2 regions of the Brachybacterium rhamnosum genome follow, and region 2 is predicted to be linked to the other one. Evidence: predicted binding sites of a transcription regulator. Region 2 holds the regulator's gene; the other holds the start of a gene.
The links. Region 2 encodes LexA, which represses DNA repair genes until DNA is damaged. Its sites were predicted from a motif close to TCGAACANNTGTTCGA; they were not measured.
Positions count from the first base shown of each region.

Region 1: ABD080_RS06345 (HNH endonuclease signature motif containing protein) is a predicted target of LexA. The motif match lies at 4,663-4,678, and genes of this name have one in related genera.

Region 1 covers NZ_BAAAIS010000002.1:983,628-992,951, forward strand. The annotation lists gene ABD080_RS06325 (VOC family protein) at 40-693, opposite strand; gene ABD080_RS06330 (sugar phosphate isomerase/epimerase family protein) at 913-1,761, shown strand; gene putP (sodium/proline symporter PutP) at 1,872-3,377, shown strand; gene ABD080_RS06340 (DUF1206 domain-containing protein) at 3,489-4,355, shown strand; gene ABD080_RS06345 (HNH endonuclease signature motif containing protein) at 4,943-6,457, shown strand; gene ABD080_RS06350 (helix-turn-helix domain-containing protein) at 6,492-7,334, opposite strand; gene ABD080_RS06355 (phytanoyl-CoA dioxygenase family protein) at 7,333-8,256, shown strand; gene ABD080_RS06360 (alpha/beta hydrolase family protein) at 8,273-9,181, shown strand; gene ABD080_RS06365 (hypothetical protein) at 9,207-9,324, opposite strand, start outside.
Region 2 covers NZ_BAAAIS010000001.1:299,801-309,124, forward strand. The annotation lists gene ABD080_RS01385 (SAV_6107 family HEPN domain-containing protein) at 1-201, opposite strand, end outside; gene ABD080_RS01390 (spermidine synthase) at 352-1,200, shown strand; gene ABD080_RS01395 (cold-shock protein) at 1,319-1,522, opposite strand; gene ABD080_RS01400 (proteasome assembly chaperone family protein) at 1,649-2,608, opposite strand; gene ABD080_RS01405 (HelD family protein) at 2,743-4,992, shown strand; gene nrdR (transcriptional regulator NrdR) at 5,209-5,667, opposite strand; gene ABD080_RS01415 (peptidoglycan-binding protein LysM) at 5,694-5,981, opposite strand; gene lexA (transcriptional repressor LexA) at 6,260-6,970, shown strand; gene ABD080_RS01425 (ATP-dependent DNA helicase) at 7,130-9,145, opposite strand; gene hflX (GTPase HflX) at 9,181-9,324, opposite strand, start outside.

The sequences.
Region 1 (9,324 bases), on a different contig from region 2:
CGCCGGCCGGGGATCGTGGCGCGGGAGCGGGCCGCCGCCTCAGATCTCGACGTCGCGTCCCACGGCGGTGCGCAGGTGCAGCACGAAGCGGGAGCCGGGGGCCTCGCGGATCGCGGCGACGCCGTCCCCGAGGCCGAGGGCGTCGAGCGCCTTCTGCTGGGGTGCGGGGTTCACCTCGATGCGCTCGAAGGAGACCAGCTCGACCGCGGGCAGATCGGAGCCGAGCCCCGGGTGGGGTGTGTCGCCCCAGTCGATGAGGAAGGGGATCGCGTAGTTGCGCGGGGCCTTCGCCTGGGTCAGCCTCCAGCGCAGCTCGGCGCCGTCCGCGGTGCGGCGGGAGAGGTCCTGCACGTCGCCGGGGTCGACGCCCCCGGCCCGGGCGTGCCGGGCGACCTCGTCGATCCTCTCGGGGTGCACGGCGTAGGTGATGAGGGTGGGCTTCCTCAGCCGGTTGATGCTGAAGGTCTTCGGCAGCTCCTCGCCCTCGCGCTCCGGATCGGGACCGATCAGCTCGAGGTAGAGCGGGCCCTGCTCGCCGTCGACCGTGAGGGCGACCAGCGCGTTCGCGGTCCCGGTGGGGTGGGTGCCGCCGGGGGCGGCGGTGACCCCCGTGAGCTCGTGGAACCAGTCCACGAGCTGGGCGAGGTCGGGGCCGGCGATGACGACGTGGTCGAGCAGGCGGGGGATGCTCATGAGGGCTCCTGGGATCGGGGCCCCTGGTATCACCGGGACCCGGGGGCGGGTGGTCGACGGCGCGGGTGGCGCGCCGACGTCGATGCCGACGACGGTACCCGGCCGGCTCGTGCGGGAACGGCGTGCTGACCGCGGCGCCGTGGGGTGCGGACCTCCGAGCGAAGACCTCTCCCTCCGGAAGACGTGACCGCGGCCACAGGGCCCCGTAGGCTCGAGCGCATGTTCTCCTGCCTCTCGCCCGGTGCCCTCGGGCTGACCCTCGACCACACGGACGCGGTCGACCTCGCCTCCAGCCTCGGATTCGGCGGCGTCGACCCCGATCCCTCGTACTTTTCCTCCCTCCCCAGCCGTCAGGCCGTCGTCGAGCACGGCGACGCGGTGCGCGAGAAGGGGCTGCGCTGGGGGATCGCGGGCCTGCCCATCGGCCTCGACGCCCCCGCGGAGGAGTTCCGCCAGGCCCTCGCCCAGCTCCCCGACGCCCTCGACCTGCTCACCGCCGCGGGCGTGAGCGCCGTCGGCACCTGGATCCGCCCCATGCACGAGGACCGCGACCACCGCGAGAACTGGCGACTCCACGTGGGCCGCCTCGCCCTCGTCGCCGAGCTCCTCGCGGATTCCGGCCTCCGCCTGGGCCTGGAGTACATCGGCCCCAAGACCTTCTGGTCCACCGAGCGCTTCCCCTTCATCCACGGCATCCGCGAGGCCCGCGAGCTCATCGCGGAGACCGGCGCCGGCAACGTCGGCCTCATCCTCGACAGCTACCACTGGTACACCGCCGGCGAGAGCGCCGAGGACCTCGCCGGGCTCACCGACGCCGACGTCGTCTCCGTGGACATCAACGACGCCCGCGACGACCGCGAGCGTGACGAGCAGATGGACCTCGACCGGCGCCTGCCCTTCGCGACCGGGGTCATCGATCTCGACGGATTCATGGGCGCTGTGCGTGACGCCGGTTACACCGGGCCGGTCAAGGTCGAGCCCTTCATGAAGGAGCTTGCCGAGCAGCCGATCGCGCAGGTCCTCACGGATATCCGGGAGCGCACGGACCGTGCGATCGGCGCCGTCTGAACCCTCCGCGCCGACGTGCGCCCCGTCTCGCTGATCGTTACGGTCGACGGGCCCCCCGCCCTCCACCCCTCTCTCCCCGCCCTTCCCCCACCCCGCTCCTCGGAGGACCCATGGACCTGACGTTCAAGCTCATCGCGGTCGGGATCTACTTCCTGGCCATGCTCGCGATCGGTCTCTACGCGTACCGCAAGACCGATGACGGCGAGGACTACATGCTCGGCGGGCGCAACCTGCACCCGTTCACCGCAGCGCTCTCCGCCGGCGCCTCGGACATGTCCGGCTGGCTCATGATGGGTCTGCCCGGCGCTCTCTACCTCTCCGGCCTCGTCGAGGTCTGGATCGCGATCGGCCTCACCGTCGGCGCGGCCGTGAACTGGATCGTCGTCGCCCCGCGGCTGCGTCAGCACACGCAGATCGCCGGCAACTCGATCACGCTCCCCAGCTTCTTCGAGAGCCGCCTGCGGGACCGCACGCGCCTGCTGCGCATCGCTGCGGGCCTCGTGATCCTCGTGTTCTTCGCCTTCTACGTCTCCTCCGGCATGGTCGCGGGCGGCCTCTTCTTCGAGTCCACCTTCGGCGGCTCCTACGTGGTCGGCATGCTCCTCGTGGCGGGCGTGACCATCGTCTACACCCTCTTCGGCGGGTTCCTCGGCGCGAGCTACACCGACGTCGTCCAGGGCCTGATCATGATGGTCTCCCTCATCGCCGTGCCGATCGTCGCGATGGTCGTCACGGGCGGCCCCGCGCAGATGTTCCACTCCGCCTTCGTGGAGAACCCCGAGTTCGGCTCCCTCGTCGCGGGGGCGAGCATCGTCGCGATCGTCGGCAACGTGGCCTGGGGCCTCGGCTACTTCGGCCAGCCGCACATCATCGTGCGCTTCATGGCGCTGCGCTCCGCCCGCGATGCGAAGTACGGCGCGACCGTGGGCATCGGCTGGATGGTCATCTGCGTGATCGGTGCGATCCTCACCGCGATCGCGGGCCTCGCCTACATGCAGCAGAACCCGGGCCAGTCCCTCACGGACACCAAGAACGCCGAGTCGGTGTTCCTGGACATGGCCCAGATCCTCTTCCACCCGCTGATCGCCGGGTTCCTGCTGGCCGCGGTGCTCGCCGCGATCATGTCCACGATCTCCTCGCAGCTCATCGTCACGAGCTCCGCGCTCGTCGAGGACCTCCTCGGCGCCGCCGGCAAGGCCACCTCGCCCAAGGCGAAGCTGTGGTGGGGCCGTGCGGCCGTGCTCGCCGTCGCCGTGTTCGCGCTGCTGCTCGCATTGAACCCGAACGCCTCCGTGCTGGACCTCGTGGGCTTCGCCTGGGCCGGCTTCGGCTCCGCCTTCGGCCCCGTCGTTCTGCTGAGCCTCTTCTGGCGCGGCCTCTCCGCGATGGGCGCCCTCGCCGGCATGGTCAGCGGCGCCGTCGTCGCCTTCGTCTGGGGGCAGACGGAGCTCGGCACCCTGTTCGGGCTGCTGCCGGACCGCCTCTACGAGATCATCCCCGGCTTCGCCGTGGGCCTCGCCGTCGCGGTGCTCGTGAGCCTCGTGACGCCGAAGCCCCCGAAGGAGGCCATCGACGAGCTCGACCAGGCGGTCGCGGAGATCCGCACGGGCGCCTGACCTCCCGCCGCACCGCCGCGGCCTGGGGAACGATCCCCACGTTCCCGACGCGCCCCGTCACCGTCCCCGGTGGCGGGGCGCGTCGCCGTCCGGGGCCCCTATCCTGCCGCCATGGACATGCCCCAGCCTGAGGACGCCCGCCGCGCCGCCCGCCGTGCGGAGGACACCGCGCGCCGTGCCGAGGACGCCGCCGAGGAGGTCGCCGAGCACCCCGTCTTCGAGGGCCTCGCCCGCGCCGGCTTCGTCGTCAGTGGGCTCGTGCACCTGCTCATCGGCGCGATCGCGCTGCGGATCGCCCTCGGCTCCGGCGGTGAGGCGGACCAGTCCGGCGCCCTGCGCTCCATCGCCTCCGCCCCCGGTGGTCCCGTGCTGCTGTGGACCGGCGGTGTCGCGATGATCGCCCTCGCCCTGTGGCACGTCGCGGAGGCCTGGTTCGGCGCCCGGCAGGCCGACGGTCGAGCGGACGCCGCCCAGCACGTCGTGAAGACCCTCGGCAAGGCGATCGTCTATGCGGCGCTCGCCTCGACCGCCCTGCGCTTCGCGATCGGCAGCGGCAGCTCCTCCGAGCAGCAGACGGACTCGGTGACCGCCGCCCTCATGACCGCCCCCGCCGGGCGGCTGCTCGTGGGCGTCGTCGCCCTCGTCATCATCGGGATCGGGATCTATCACGTCGTCGCCGGGGTGACGCGCCGCTTCGAGAAGCAGCTCGAGGGCCGACGCCACCGCACGGTCTCCCGGGCCGTGACCGTGAGCGGCACCGCCGGGTACGTCGCCAAGGGCGTGGCGCTCGTGGCCGTGGGCGCCCTGTTCGGCTGGGCGGCGATCACCGCGGATCCTGACAAGGCCGGCGGCCTCGACGCCGCTCTCTCCACGATGGCGTCCCTCCCGGCCGGGACCGTGTTGCTGATCCTCGTGGGCGTGGGTCTCATCCTCTTCGGCGTCTTCTCGATCCTGCGCTCCCGCTACGCGGACATGTGAGGGCGGTGGGGGAGCGCCTCTGCCCGCCACCTCGCCCCCCTCGCCGGCGGCGCGTCGGTCGACGGCGCCCCCGTCTCTCGCTCCTGTGGCGCACCGGCCGACGGTCCCTCCAGAAAATCGCGTACATCATGTACTTCCCGAGAATCGTGATCGGCGCGGATCGTGACCTCTTCTCGTCAGGGATTTCCTGCGTCTCGATGGTGGGCGGGTGAGTGTGCGCATCTGTGCAGGTCGTGATGCCGATCGTTCCTCCCCAGCGCAGGGTTGTCCACATTCTTCGGCAGTTCTCGACGGGCCCTGGTGATCATCGATCAACTGTTCTAAAATGGAGGGAACGTGACGGGCGGGAATCGCTGACGCTTCCCCGTCCTTCCGCATGCAGATCCCGGTCGGTGCGAGGGAGGTGGTGGGTGATGTCGACGCTCTCGCGCGAGCCCGTGCCGCGCGGCGAGGAGGGCTCGCCGCCTCCCACTCCCACTCCCGCGCTCCTCCCTGAGGAGTCGGCTGCTTCCGCTGCGCGCCGGCCGGGGGAGCCGGAGCAGGCGCTCCCGCGCGTCCTGCGGGGAACGGTGAAGGGCCGGAGCGAGGTGACGGCGGGGACCATCGCCGGCCTCGCGCTCGTGGAGGAGGAGTCCGAGGAGGCCGTGGTCCTCCGTCGGCTCCTGGACCGGCGGCGCACCGTGCTCGCGGCGCTCTACGTCGCTGAGCTGCGGGACCTCGCCGCCCTGTGGGACGCGAAGGCGGGGGAGGAGGACGGCGACGTGAACGCGGCGGCGGTGGGGATGGTGCTGCGCGCCAGGATCGGCCGCGCCACGACCCGTCAGCGCGATGCCTTCGTCGGCGTCACCGACCTGCCCCGCTGCCTCGCCGAGGTCGAGGCCGGCGCGCTCCCCGCGGAATGGTTCGACCACGTCCTGCGCTCGGTCCGGGATCTGACCGCCGAGCAGCGGCATCTGGTGGACGAGCAGGTCGCGGGCTGGCAGCTGGACTCCCTGTCCCCGGACCGCTTCTGGACCCTGCTGCGCACACTCGTGCTCTGGTTCGGTCGCACCGCAGCGGACGGCTCCCCCGAGTCGAAGCGGGACGTGCGGATCGACGTGAACGCCGATGCGACCGCATGCCTGAGCGTGACGGGGCCGATCCCCGAGATCCTGGGCCTCGGCCGGCGCCTGGACAAGGCGGCCCGTGCGGTGCAGGACGCGCAGCGCCACGCCCTCGAACGGATCGCCGCCGGGGCGCAGGACGTCGAGATCCCCTGGGACGTGGACGGCGACGCCGCCGCCGCGGGGCGGCACATGACGCTCGGCGCGATCCGCTATCTCCTCCTCACCCGCTCGACGATCGCCACCGGGGGAGTGCCCGTGCCGCGGATGCCGCTGCGGCTGCACCTCCTCGTCCCCGTCCTGTCCCTCCTCGGCGTGAGCGATGCGCCCGGCACGCTCGACGGCACGATCCCGATCCCCGCCGAGATGGCGCGGGCCCTGTGCGGGGACGCACCGGTGTGGCACCGCGTGCTGACCGATCCGATCAGCGGGGAGTTCCTGCCCGTCGCGGCGCAGCAGTACCGGCCCTCACGGGCGATGCTCGAGCACGTGAAGCTCGTCGACACCGTCTGCGCCGTCCCCGGCTGCACCCGCACCCTCGTCGACGCGGGGGAGGTCGACCACATCGAGGAGTTCGACCACCTCCACCCGTGCCGCGGCGGCCCCACCACCCCCGCGAACCTCCACGGCCTGTGCCGGCGCCACCATGCGGCGAAGACGCAGGGCCGGCTCGACCCCGAGCGCACGGACGGCGGCCGCGCCACGCGCTGGTCCGTCGACGGGACCGCCTGGAGTGAGGTCACCACGAACCGGGACCTCGTCACCGCAACCCTCGCCGCCGAGTACCAGCGGCTCTGGGACCTCTACCTGGACGAGAAGAGATACGCCCCGGTGTGGGAGCGCATGGAGCGCGAGTGCTGCTTCGCCACCCCCGAGGAGGAGGCGATGTGGCAGCGTTGGTACGCCTTCCACGAGGAGCACTACACGGCCTGGGACGGTCCGCCCGGTGTCGACCCTCCACCACCGGAGTTCCCCGAGTTCCAGGAACCGCCCTTCTGACCGGATGCACGGATGCGCGGGAATGCGCCGTGGGTCAAGCGCGTCGGCGCGACTGGTGCTCGCGCGGGCTCACCCCGTGCCGGGCGCGGAACCGCCGCGAGAAGTACAGCGGGTCCGCGTAGCCCACGCGTCTCGCGATCCGGGCGACCGGATCCGGGGTGAGCTCGAGCAGGTGCGCGGCGAGCTCGAGGCGCTGCGCCTCCACGTACGCGGCGGGCGCCGACCCCACCTGCGCGGAGAACAGGTGCGAGAACCGCGACGGGGACAGGTGCGCCACCTCGGCGAGCCGGCGCAGCGAGAGGTCCTCCGCGAGGTGCGCGTCGATGTGCTCGAGCACGCGCAGCAGGCGCTCGTCGATCCGGTGCCGGCGCGGGTTCTGCGTGTCGTACCAGAGTAGCGCCGCCTCGAGCCCGTTCAGCGCGAACAGCTCCGGGCGCCCCACCTCGAGGCGCGTAGCCCGCGCGGCGGAGCGCAGCGAGGGCAGCACGCGCGCCTCCACCTCCGCCCCGAGCGTGATGAGCCCCGTCCCCGGCGCGGCCTCCGGCCAGTCCAGAAGCGCCGTCCAGCTCGCCGGCGGATGGACGTGGGCGTACAGCAGCCGCCAGCGCCCGACCGCGGGGTCCGTGCCGTAGTCATGGACGGTGCCCGGCGCGATCAGCGCCGCGGCACCTGGGCCCAGGCGCAGCGGCGGACCGGCCGACGGGCGCAGCAGCCCTGCCCCGGCGACGGTGTGCAGCAGCAGCCAGTCCTGCGTCCCCCGCGAACGGCGTACGTGGTACCCGGCGCCCTCGTCGTGCTCCCCGGCGACGACCCGGCCGAACTCCGGCGGAGGCACCTCGACAGCAGGCGCCTGGGCGCGCGCAGCAGGATCATCCATGTCCCCACCCTCCGATCACCTGGTCGCCGACGGTCGCCATGACAAGACTCGCACCATGACGACCCTCTCCGACAATCCCTCCACCACCCCGGCCCCCGACGTCGATCTCCTGATCCTCGACGCGGCCGGCCTCGACCCCGCCGTCCTCGCCGAGGCCTACGAGCGCAGCGGCGCCGTGCACCTGCGCCGCGTGCTCGACGCCGAGGAGATCGCCGAGCTGCGGGAGACGTACACGCGCCACATCGAGGAGGACGGCACCGGCGGCGCCTTCCACGAGACCCCCGAGGACGACCCCCTCCACGCCTACCCCCGCATGATCCAGCCGCACCGTGACGACCACGCCCCCGGCCGCCTCGCCCGGCGGTGGCTGCTCGAGCGGCGCGTCATGGGCCGCGTCGAGGAGGCCGTCGGACCCGTCTGGGCCGCGCAGTCGATGTTCTACTTCAAGCCCCCGGGCGCCCGCGGCCAGGCCATGCACCAGGACAACTACTTCCTGCAGTCCCACCCCGAGACCTGCATCGCCGCCTGGATCGCGGTGGACGACTGCGACGGCGAGAACGGCGCCCTGGGCGTGGTCCCCGGCACCCACCGCTACGACATCGAGTGCCCCGAGGAGGCCGACGCCGCCGAATCGTTCACGACCATCACCGTCTCCATCCCCGAGCACCTGCGCGTGGTGCAGACGGACATGCGCGCCGGCGACATGCTGATCTTCCACGGCAGCCTCGTGCACGGCTCGAAGCCGAACACGAGCACGGACCGGTTCCGCCGCTCGCTGATCCTCCACTACATCCCCGAGGGCAGCCGCGAGGTCGCCTCGAGCTACCAGCCGCTGCTCGACGCCCGCGGCGAGGAGGTGCGCATCGACGCCTCGGAGATGGGCGGCACCTGCGGCGAGGGGTGGATCCCGAGCAACCACTGACGCCTAGTCTTCGGTCATGACTGCAGCCGACGCCTCCCGGGACCGCCTGCGCGCGCTGCTCGGCCTGACCGAGGGGACCCCCGACGGAGCGCGCCTCGCTCCCCGCCCCGACGATTCCACGCCCGACGGCGCCGAGTCCGTGGAGATCCGCGTGCCCGGCAAGGAGGAGGGCGTGCCCGCCTTCCTGCTGCGCCCCGAGCCGGCGCGGGCGAGCGGCGCCGCCGTGGTGCTCGTCGCCGGGCACGGCCGCGGCATCGACGACCTGGTCGAGCCCGACGGCTACCACGACGCGCTCGCCCGCAAGCTCGTCGCGGCCGGGATGACGGTGCTGTGCCCGGAGATGATCAGCTTCGGCCGGCGCCGCTTCGCGCGCCCCGGCGGCGCGGTGCCGGAGGACCCGGCGGAGAGCACCTGCGGGATCGACGCCGCCCGGCACCTGCTGCACGGCGCCCCCGTCATGGGGGCCCGCGTGGCCGACGCCCGCGCCGCCGCGCAGGCCCTGCGCACCCTGCCCGGCGTGGACCCGCAGCGGGTGGGCGTGGCCGGCGGCTCCGGCGGGGGAGCGGTCGCGCTGCTGCTCGCCGCCGTGGAGCCGAGCATCGCAGCATCCCTGGTCGCGACCTACTTCTCGAGCTTCGCGGCGTCGATCGCCTCGATCCGGCACTGCCCCTGCAACATCGTCCCCGGGCTGCTGCCGGAGCTCGAGATGGCCGACATCGCCGCCCTCATCGCCCCGCGCCCGCTCGTCATCGAGGCGGGCGAGCAGGACCCGATCTTCCCGATCGAGGCGACCCGGGAGGCCTTCGCCGCGCTGGGCCCCGTGTGGGAGGCGACCGGCGGGCCCGCCCCGCAGCTCGTCGTCGAGGAGGGCGGCCACGCCTTCCGAGGCGCGCGCTCCCTCGAGCTGCTCGCCGCGCGGCTCTGACCGCGGGGGCGCTCAACCCGGCGGGCTACTGGTAGGAGACGAACCAGGGGCGCGGCTCGACGTCGTAGGTCTGCTCGGGGGTGAACATCGGGGCGTCCTCGTCGTAGAAGTTCTTCCACGCCATGACGATCCCGGCGGGCAGA
Region 2 (9,324 bases):
CGCTCGGGCCACGAGGATCCCGGCGCCGCGCAGCGCGGCGCGGTGGACGAGCTCGAAGGCTCCCCGAGGATCCGTGACCTCGCGCTCCCGCGCCGCGCTGAGCAGCTGGCGCGCACGCTCGAGATCCGCCTGGTCCTCGTCGAAGCGGTGGAGGGGGCCGCGCCGTGCGCCGCCCCGCGGGGTCGTGGTGCTGCCGGTCATCCGCTCCTCCTGCCGTCGTTCCCCCGGGGCGCTCCCGGGATGTCCCCCACGCTACGAAGGGGGTACGACGGACGAGCCTCCTGCCGCCGGCATGGGGACGACGGGACGATGGGGAGGAACGATCCGGTCGCCGCCTCCTAGAGTGGGGTGATGCCCCCACGTGCCCGACGCCGCTCCGGCGCCTCCTCCGCCGGCTCGAGTCCCTTCCCCCATCTCGGCCCCCTCGGCGAGGTCGTCCCCGTCTCCACCGGCGTCGTGCGGCTCGAGCAGGAGAGCGACGGCTCCGTGCTCCTCGAGGTCAACGGGGTGCCCTCCTCGCATCTGCATCCCGACCCCCGACACCTCGTCTTCGAGTACATGCGGTGGATGCTCCTCGCGATCGACCTCCACCTCGACACCTCGGGCGACGACGCCCCGCAGCTCGCGCACCTCGGGGGCGGGGGCTGCTCCCTTCCCCGGGCGATCGCGGCCCTGCGCCCACGGTCCCGCCAGATCGTCGTGGAGCTCGACGCACTGCTCGCCGAGCACGTGCGCACCTGGTTCGACCTCCCCCGCTCCCCGCAGCTGCGCATCCGGGTCGATGACGCGGCCGTCGCGCTCGCGGACTGGCGCGAGGACCGCTTCGACGTGCTCGTGCGCGACGTCTTCGCCGGCGACCGCACCCCGGACTCCCTCGTCTCCCGCGGGGCGGCCGAGCACGCCGACCGCGTGCTCCGCGAGGGCGGGCTCTATCTCGCGAACTGCGCGGCCGCCCCCGGGACCGGGCTCCTGGCGGACGAGGTCGCGACGCTCTCCACCGTGTTCGAGCACGTGGGCGTCATCGCCGAGCCCGCCCACCTCAGCGGGAAGCGCCGGGGGAACGCGGTGCTCCTCGCGAGCGCGCACCCGCTCCCCGACGGCCTGGACCGCGCGCTCCGCTCCGATGCCGTCTCGGTGCGCCTCGCGCGACCCGAGCAGGTCACCGCCCTGCGCCGCTCCGGCCGCGTCCTCGAGCAATGATCTCCGAGCGCAGCGCCCCGAGCACCGGCCTCGGCGGGGGCCGGTCCGGGACATGACGAGGGCCGGCCCGGAGCGATGCTCCGTGCCGGCCCTCGCGGGCGTCCGGGGACACGCGGGATCAGAGAGGACGGACCTGCTCGGCCTGCGGGCCCTTGTCGCCCTGGGCGACCTCGAACTCGACACGCTGCCCCTCGTCCAGCGAGCGGTAGCCGTCCATGTCGATCTGGCTGTGATGCACGAAGACGTCGGCGCCGCCGCCGTCGATCTCGATGAACCCGTAGCCCTTCTCGGCGTTGAACCACTTGACCGAGCCCTGTGCCATACCTGTCCGTCTCCTCGTGTGCGTCCTGCGGCGGTCGCCCGTGCGACGCCGTTGCTGCGGAGCGACCATTCTGGCACGGAGGTGGCGCCGTTCACATGCGGTCCCGAGCTCGAGGGGCCGGGGCGATCACAGCGACGGCGGGGTGTCCCGTCCGTCGCCGTCACGATCCGCGAGGAAGCGCTCGAAGTGGTCGCCGATCTCGTCCGCGGTCGGCATGTCGACCGTCGTCGCGAGCGGCGACCCCTCCTCGTCACGGTCCGCGTCGTACTGCTCCTCCAGGGCGCTGACGACCTGCCCCACCTCGGCGTTGCGCTCCAGGGTGCTCTCGAGCGCCGCGCCGGCGGCGTCCGTGAGATCCCCCAGCGCCACGAGCGGCAGGTCCAGCCCGGCTCCTCCGGAGACCCGGCGCAGCAGCGCGAGCGCCCCCGCGGGGAAGTCCGTGCGGGCCAGGTAGTGCGGCACCTGGGCCGCGTAGCCCATCGCCGGATGACCCGCGCGGCCCAGCTCGACCTCGAGGAGCGCACCGAAGCCGGCCGGAATCACGATCTCCGTGCCCTCCTCGGGCCGCAGGGACCCCTCGGGCGGGCGACGCTCCTGCCCGCCGAGCAGCTCGGGATCGTTCGCATGGGCGAACAGCCCGATCGGGCGGGTGTGCGGAACGGCCATGGGGACGGCCTGCATCCCCACCACCCGGCGCACGCCGAAGAACTCCACGAGGTCCACGATCGCCTGGGCGAGCCGCTTCCACTGGAGATCGGGCTCCGGACCGTCCAGGAGCAGGAACGGCTGGTCCGAATCGTCGTACATGAGCGAGAGCGTGAGCTCGGGGATCTCGACCCGCTGGAAGGAGACCCCGTCGAAGACCGCCTGCGGTCGGGAGCCGCGATAGTCCAGCAGCTCGTCGACGTCGAAGCTCACGAGCCGGACGTGGCGCAGCTCGTCGCGGAGATAGGTCGCCGCGATGCGGCAGGCGTTCCCGGCGTCGACCATGCCCGGCAGCGCATGGACGAGCGTGAGGCCCTCACGGGGCACCGCCTCGAGCAGCTCCGAGGCCTCGAACGAATACAGATCCCGAGGATCACGCATCTGTCCCCTCCTCCCGGGCCGACGGGTGGCGCGCGCACCCAGGCGCGTCCACCATAATGGACCACCGCGCTTCGCCGGCCCGATGTCCTCGGTCGGCGGCCGGCAGGAGTGGAAACGTCAGGGGGAGCAGGTCCGTGGACGACGCCGAGGAGCAGATCCGTCGCGAGATCGCGCGTGAGCAGACGCACGCCGATCGACTCTACGCACGGCTCGACGAGCTCATCATCCAGGTCGAGGGCAACCTCGAGAGCATCCAGGCGTCCCAGCACGCCTCCACCCATCAGAACCGCTCCGAGCGGGACTCCTTCATGGCGCTGTACGAGGACCGTCTCGCACTGCTGCGCTCGGTGTCCCACGGCGTGGTCTTCGGGCGGCTCGACACCGAGGAGGACGCCCGGCGGTACATCGGCCGCATCGGCCTGTTCACCGCGGAGCGCGAGCAGATGCTCGTGGACTGGCGCGCCCCCGCCGCGGCCCCCTTCTACCAGGCCACCAGCGCCGACCGGCAGGGGGTGCGCCTGCGGCGCCACCTCATCAGCCGCGGCCGCACGATCACCGGCCTGGAGGACGACGTCCTGGACCCGACGGTGCTCGCCGAGGGGGACGACGTGGTGCTGCAGGGCGAGGGCGCCCTGCTCGCCGCGGTCTCCGAGCGCCGCACCGGCCGCATGGGCGACATCGTCGCGACCATCCAGGCCGAGCAGGACCGCATCATCCGCTCCGAGAACCGCGGCGTGCTCGTGGTCCAGGGCGGGCCGGGCACCGGCAAGACCGCCGTGGCGCTCCACCGCGCCGCCTACCTGCTCTACACCCACCGACGCCGCCTCGAGCACACGGGCGTGCTGATCATGGCCCCCACCCAGGGGTTCCTGCGCTACATCGAGCGCGTGCTGCCGAGCCTCGGCGAGTCCGGCGTCGTGATGACCACGCCCGGGACCCTGTACCCGGGCGTCGAGACGACGCTGCACGATCCGGACCCCGTGGCGCGGGTCAAGGGGCACGCCGACATGGCCGAGCTGCTCTCCCGTGCGGTCAAGCAGCGCCAGCGCATCCCCGCGGAGGACGTGCACCTTCGCATCGACGGGACCGAGCTCGTGCTCAGCCGGGACGACGTGCGCGGCGCCCGGCGCGAGGCACGCTCGGGCCACAAGCCCCACAACGCCGCGCGCGCGGTCTTCGTGCGCGCCGCGCTGAACCGGCTCGTCACCCGCTACGAGAAGGCGCTCGCCGCCGAGGGCCGCACCGTCGTCCCCGAGGACCGCGGCGACCTCCTCGCCGATCTGCGGAGCGATCCCGACGTGCGCCGGGCGCTGAACCTCGCCTGGCTCCCCTACTCGCCGCAGGGCTTCCTGCGGATCCTGCTCTCGCGGCCCGATCGCCTCCGGGAGGCCGCCCCGCGCTCCCTTGCCGATCACGTGCATCTGCTCGTGCGCGGCAAGGACGAGCCCTGGACGGTCGAGGACGTGCCGCTGCTCGACGAGGTCGCCGAGCTCCTCGGGGAGGACTCCGCGCCCGACGAGGCCCGTGCCCAGGAGGCCGCCTCCCGGCGTGCGGCGGACGTCGAATACGCCCGGCGCGTGCTCGAGAACGTGGACAGCTCGGGGATCGTCCGCGCCGAGGACCTCGCCGACCAGGTCACGCGGGTCCGCGACGGGCGCTCCCTCGCCGAGCGCGCCTCCTCCGAGCGCTCGTGGACCTACGGCCACGTCGTGGTCGACGAGGCGCAGGAGCACTCCCCCATGAGCTGGCGCGCCCTCATGCGCCGCTGCCCGACGAAGTCGTTCACCGTCGTGGGCGACGTCGCGCAGACCTCCTCCGCGGGCGGGGCCTCCTCCTGGTCCGCCGCGCTCTCCCCGTATGTCCAGGACCGCCTCCAGGTCGAGAGCCTCACGGTCAACTACCGCACGCCGGCCCGGATCATGGAGCGGGCCCTCGCCATGGCGGCCGCCCACGACCTGCCGGTCACGACGGTGAGCTCGGTGCGCGAGGGCGAGAGCGACCCCGAGATCCTCAGGGTGGGACCGGACGAGCTCGCCGCGGGCGCCGCCCGCGCGGTCCTGTCCTGGCGCGACGGCCGGACCGGCCGGACCGCGGTGATCACAACTCCGGAGCGGATCGGCGAGGTGGCCCGCGCGCTCCAGGAGCAGGGCGCGGTGTCCGGACAGGGACGGATCGGACTCGGCTCCTCCGGTGTCGACGACGAGATCGCGGTGATGAGCGCGCAGGACGCGAAGGGCCTCGAGTTCGATGCGGTGGTCGTCGTGGAGCCGGCGGAGCTCGTGGAGCAGCACGGCGCCGGGGACCTCTATGTCGCGATGACCCGGCCCACGACCCATCTGGGCGTGGTGCACGCCCGGGACCTGCCGGAGGGCGTCGGCGCCTGAGCCCCCCCCCCCCGGTGGGCCCTCGGCGCCCGGCGTCCCGGCGCCTCGAGGGCCGTCGACGAGCGCCGCTCGGGGCAGGCCCGCGGACAGAGATCGGCGGCCGTGGCTTCCCCTCCACGACCGCCGATCAGATGTGCGCCGCGCGAGCGCACGGGGGCTATCTTACGCACACCCTGGGAGTCTCCTGACCACAATCCACCACATGGTGGACGAGTCTCAGGACGAGGCCGGACCTTCGTCGCGAAGCCGACGGATCGCCGCCTCGAAGTCGTCGAGGGACTCGAACCCCTGGTACACGCTCGCGAAGCGGAGGTAGGCCACGAGGTCCAGCTCCTGGAGCGGCTGCAGGATTGCGAGCCCGACGCCGTGGGCGTCGATCTCCGCCTGGCCCGATCCACGGATGTCCTCCTCGACGCGCTGCGCGAGGACGGCGAGCTGATCGTCGGAGACGGGACGACCCTGGCAGGCCTTGCGCACGCCGGAGATGACCTTCGCCCGGCTGAAGGGCTCGCTCACCCCGGATCGCTTGAGCACGGAGAGCGAGGCCGTCTCCGTGGTGGAGAAGCGGCGGGAGCACTGGGGGCACTGGCGCCGGCGCCGGATCGTGCCGCCGTCGTCGGACGTGCGCGAGTCGACGACCCTCGAATCGGGATGACGGCAGTACGGGCAGTGCATCGGGCCAGGGTACCTGGCCCGGGGGATCAGCGCCCGGCGGGATCCGCGGCGGGCAGCACGATCTCCTGGCCCTGCGTGAGGCGCGGGGTGGGGAGCTCGTTGAGCGCGCGGACCTCGGTGACGAAGTCGGCGTCGCTCATGCCCTCGGGGGCGTAGAGATCGGCGTAGGACCAGAGGTCGTCGCCGGCGGCCACGGTGACCGTCCGCTCGCCGTCGGCCCCGTCACCCGCGAGGGCGGAGGGGACGTCGAGGACGAGCAGGGCGAGGGCGGCGACGGCCAGCCCGAGGAGGAAGGCGATCGCGGTGACGAGCATGCGGCCCCGACGGGTGACCTCCAGTCGAACACCTGCACGAGCGGGACGGGCGACAGAAGAGGTGCCACGCAGGGGAAGAGCGGTGACGGTGGCCTGACGAGTATGCATCTTACGAACTCCTGTTCGATCGAATCTGTGTGCGACTCTAGGGCAGACCGTCACGACACGCAAGAGAAAACTCGAACACATGTTTGGAGTTCGCTCCCGGCCGACCTACCCTGGGTGACACGACCACCGAACCGCGAGGGTCAGACAGACGAAGCCAGGAGGACCGCCCGATGTCGCCGAGCATCCCGTCCCGACCCGAGCCGCTCCGCCGCCTGCGCGAGGAGTCGCCGTCCGAGGCCACGGCCGCGCTCTCCCGTCGCCAGCGGCTCGTGCTGGAGACCATCACCGCGTCGCTGCGCTCGCGCGGCTACCCGCCCACCATCCGGGAGATCGGCGACGCCGTGGGACTCACCTCGTCCTCCTCGGTCTCCCACCAGCTCCAGGTGCTCGAGCGCAAGGGATTCCTGCGTCGCGACCCCCGCAGCCCCCGCGCGATGGAGGTCGTCATGCCCGGGGAGGACGGCGCCCCCGAGCAGGAGGCCGATCCCGCCGAGGTCATGGCCGGCCCCTCCGTGCCCGTGCCGCTCGTGGGACGGATCGCCGCAGGCGTCCCCATCACCGCGCATGAGCAGGTCGAGGACGTCTTCACGCTGCCCGAGCGGCTCGTCGGCGACGGCGACCTCTTCCTGCTGCAGGTGGTCGGCGAGTCGATGATCGACGCGGCGATCTGCGACGGCGACTGGGTCGTGGTCCGCTCGCAGCCCACGGCGGAGAAAGGCGAGATCGTCGCCGCGATGATCGACGGCGAGGCGACCGTCAAGACGTTCGCCCAGCGGGACGGCCACATCTGGCTCATGCCGCACAACCCGGCATTCACGCCGATCCTCGGCGACGCCGCCGAGATCCTCGGCAAGGTCGTCGCCGTCCTCCGTGCGGTCTGAGGTCGCGCTGGGCCCAGACCCCACCGGCTCGGGTACCGTCGGCCCAGACCCCACCGCACGGGCTTCCGCCGGCCGAGTCCCAGCCAGCTCAGGCCCCTCCGGTTCAGTACCCGCTGGGCTCAGCGTCCGTCACGCCACGGGGCCGTCGTACCGCGAGGCTCAGGACGCGCTGAGCCGCCTCAGCGCGTCGACTGCGACGCGCGGGTCCTGGGTGGGCCACAGCGGAGGCATCGCCGCCCTCAGCACCTGCCCGTAGCGGGCCGTCGCCAGCCGCGGGTCGAGCACGGCGACCATGCCGCGGTCCTCCTGCGTGCGGATCAGCCGGCCGGCGCCCTGCGCCATGAGCAGCGCCGCATGCTGCACGGAGACCGCCATGAAGCCGCTGCTCCCCCGCTGGTCCACGCGCTCCTGGCGCGCAGCCGTCAGCGGATCGTCCGGGCGCGGGAACGGGATGCGGTCGATCGTCACCAGGCGGCAGGCCTGACCGGCGACGTCCACGCCCTGCCACAGGGTGAGGGTGCCGAAGAGGCTCGTGTCCGGGTCCTCCCGGAAGTCCCGCACGAGGTTCCCCATCGAGTCCTCCCCCTGCACGCCGATGGGGAGGTCGAGCCGGGCGCGCACGTGCTCCGCGGCGAGCTCCGCGCCCCGGCGGGAGGAGAACAGGCACAGCGCACCGCCGTGGGAGGCCTCCACGAGCTCGGTCAGATGGTCGAGCATCTCGATGCTCGGCCCCTCGCGGCCCGGCCGCGGCAGATGCGCGGCCGTGTAGAGGATGCCCTGGCGGCGGTAGGCGAACGGGCTTCCCACGTCGAGGCCCGCCCAGGCGCCGTGGTCCTCCCGGGAGGGGACCTCGTCCACCCCGGTGCGTGCCGCGCGCGCGAGCCCCACCTCCCCTGCGGGCGGCTCGAAGCGGCCGCCCAGGGCGAGGGTCGCGGAGGCGAGCACGGCCGTGCGGTGCTCGAGGATCGCCCCGCGCATCGCGAGCGCGACGCTCAGCGGCGCGACCTGCACGCTCGAGCGCCCGGTGACGGGCGAGTGGGAGACGGAGACGACGTCGTCCTCCGCCGGGTCCAGGAGACGCTCGCAGACGTCGATGATCTCCTGCAGGCTCGAGCGCACCGCCTTGCGCGCGCCGGCCGTGCCGACCACGCCCTCGTCCCCCGCGTCCTTGGCGTCGGTGTGGGCGGTGCGGGCCTGGACGCGAAGCTGCTCGATCGCATCGGCGAGGCGCTCCGGGAGGTCCCCGATCACCCGCCCGTCGGGGACGAGCGCGAGGGCCTCGCGCAGCTCGTCGCCGGCGTCGTCGAGCGCGGTCGCGGCCATGCCCAGACCCCGGAGGTCGCGCACGGTCCCCCGCACCATGCCGGGGACGAGCACCTCGGTGACGGCGCCGGTGACGCGGGAGGTGAGGTCGTGGGCCTCGTCGAAGACGACCACGTCGTGCTCGGGGATGATCCCGTGGCCGTCGAAGGCGTCGATCGCGAGCAGCGCATGGTTCGTGACGATGACGTCGACCTCCTTCGCGATCTCGCGGCTGCGCTCGGCGAAGCAGGACCCGACCATCGGGCAGGTCTGGCCGAGGCACTGGTTGCCGAGCACGGAGACCTGACGCCAGGCGCGGTCGGAGACCGGGTCCTCGAGGCTGTCGCGGTCACCCGTCTCCGTCTCCTCCGCCCAGGCGCGCAGTCGCCGCACCTGGTCCCCGAGCCGTTCGCTCGCGCCGGAAGCGGGATCCACCGCGGCCTCGGAGAAGAGGGAGCCGGGATCCTCGACGGGGTAGCCGCCGTCCATCTTGTGCCGGCACAGGTAGTTCCCGCGCCCCTTGAGCAGGGCGAAGGTGGGCGTGCGCGGGAGGTGCGGGGCGAGCGCGTCGACGATCCGCGGGAGGTCCTTGCGGATGAGCTGGGTCTGCAGAGCGATCGTCGCCGTGGAGACGACGACCGGGCGCCCCGAGGTCACGGCGTGCCGCAGGGCGGGGACCAGATAGGCGAGGGACTTGCCGGTGCCGGTGCCCGCCTGGACGAGCAGATGGCGCTGTCCCCGCATGGCCGTGTCGACGGCCTCCGCCATCGCGGACTGCCCCTCGCGGGGACTGCCGCCGATGGCCCCGACGGCCGCCTCCATCAGGGTGGACAGGGAGGCGACGGAGGCCTCGGAGGCGGGGGCTGCGGTCATCGGATCAGGGTATCCGCGCGCCCCCGCGCTCCGGCTCAGGCCGCGCCGCGCAGCTCCGCGGCGAGCGCCTCGTCGACACGGGCGTGCAGGTGGGTGCCCTCGGCGAGATGCTCCTCACCCAGCACCTCCCCCGTGTCGTGCGCCCGCGAGATCAGGTCGCCCCGCGAGTAGGGCACCAC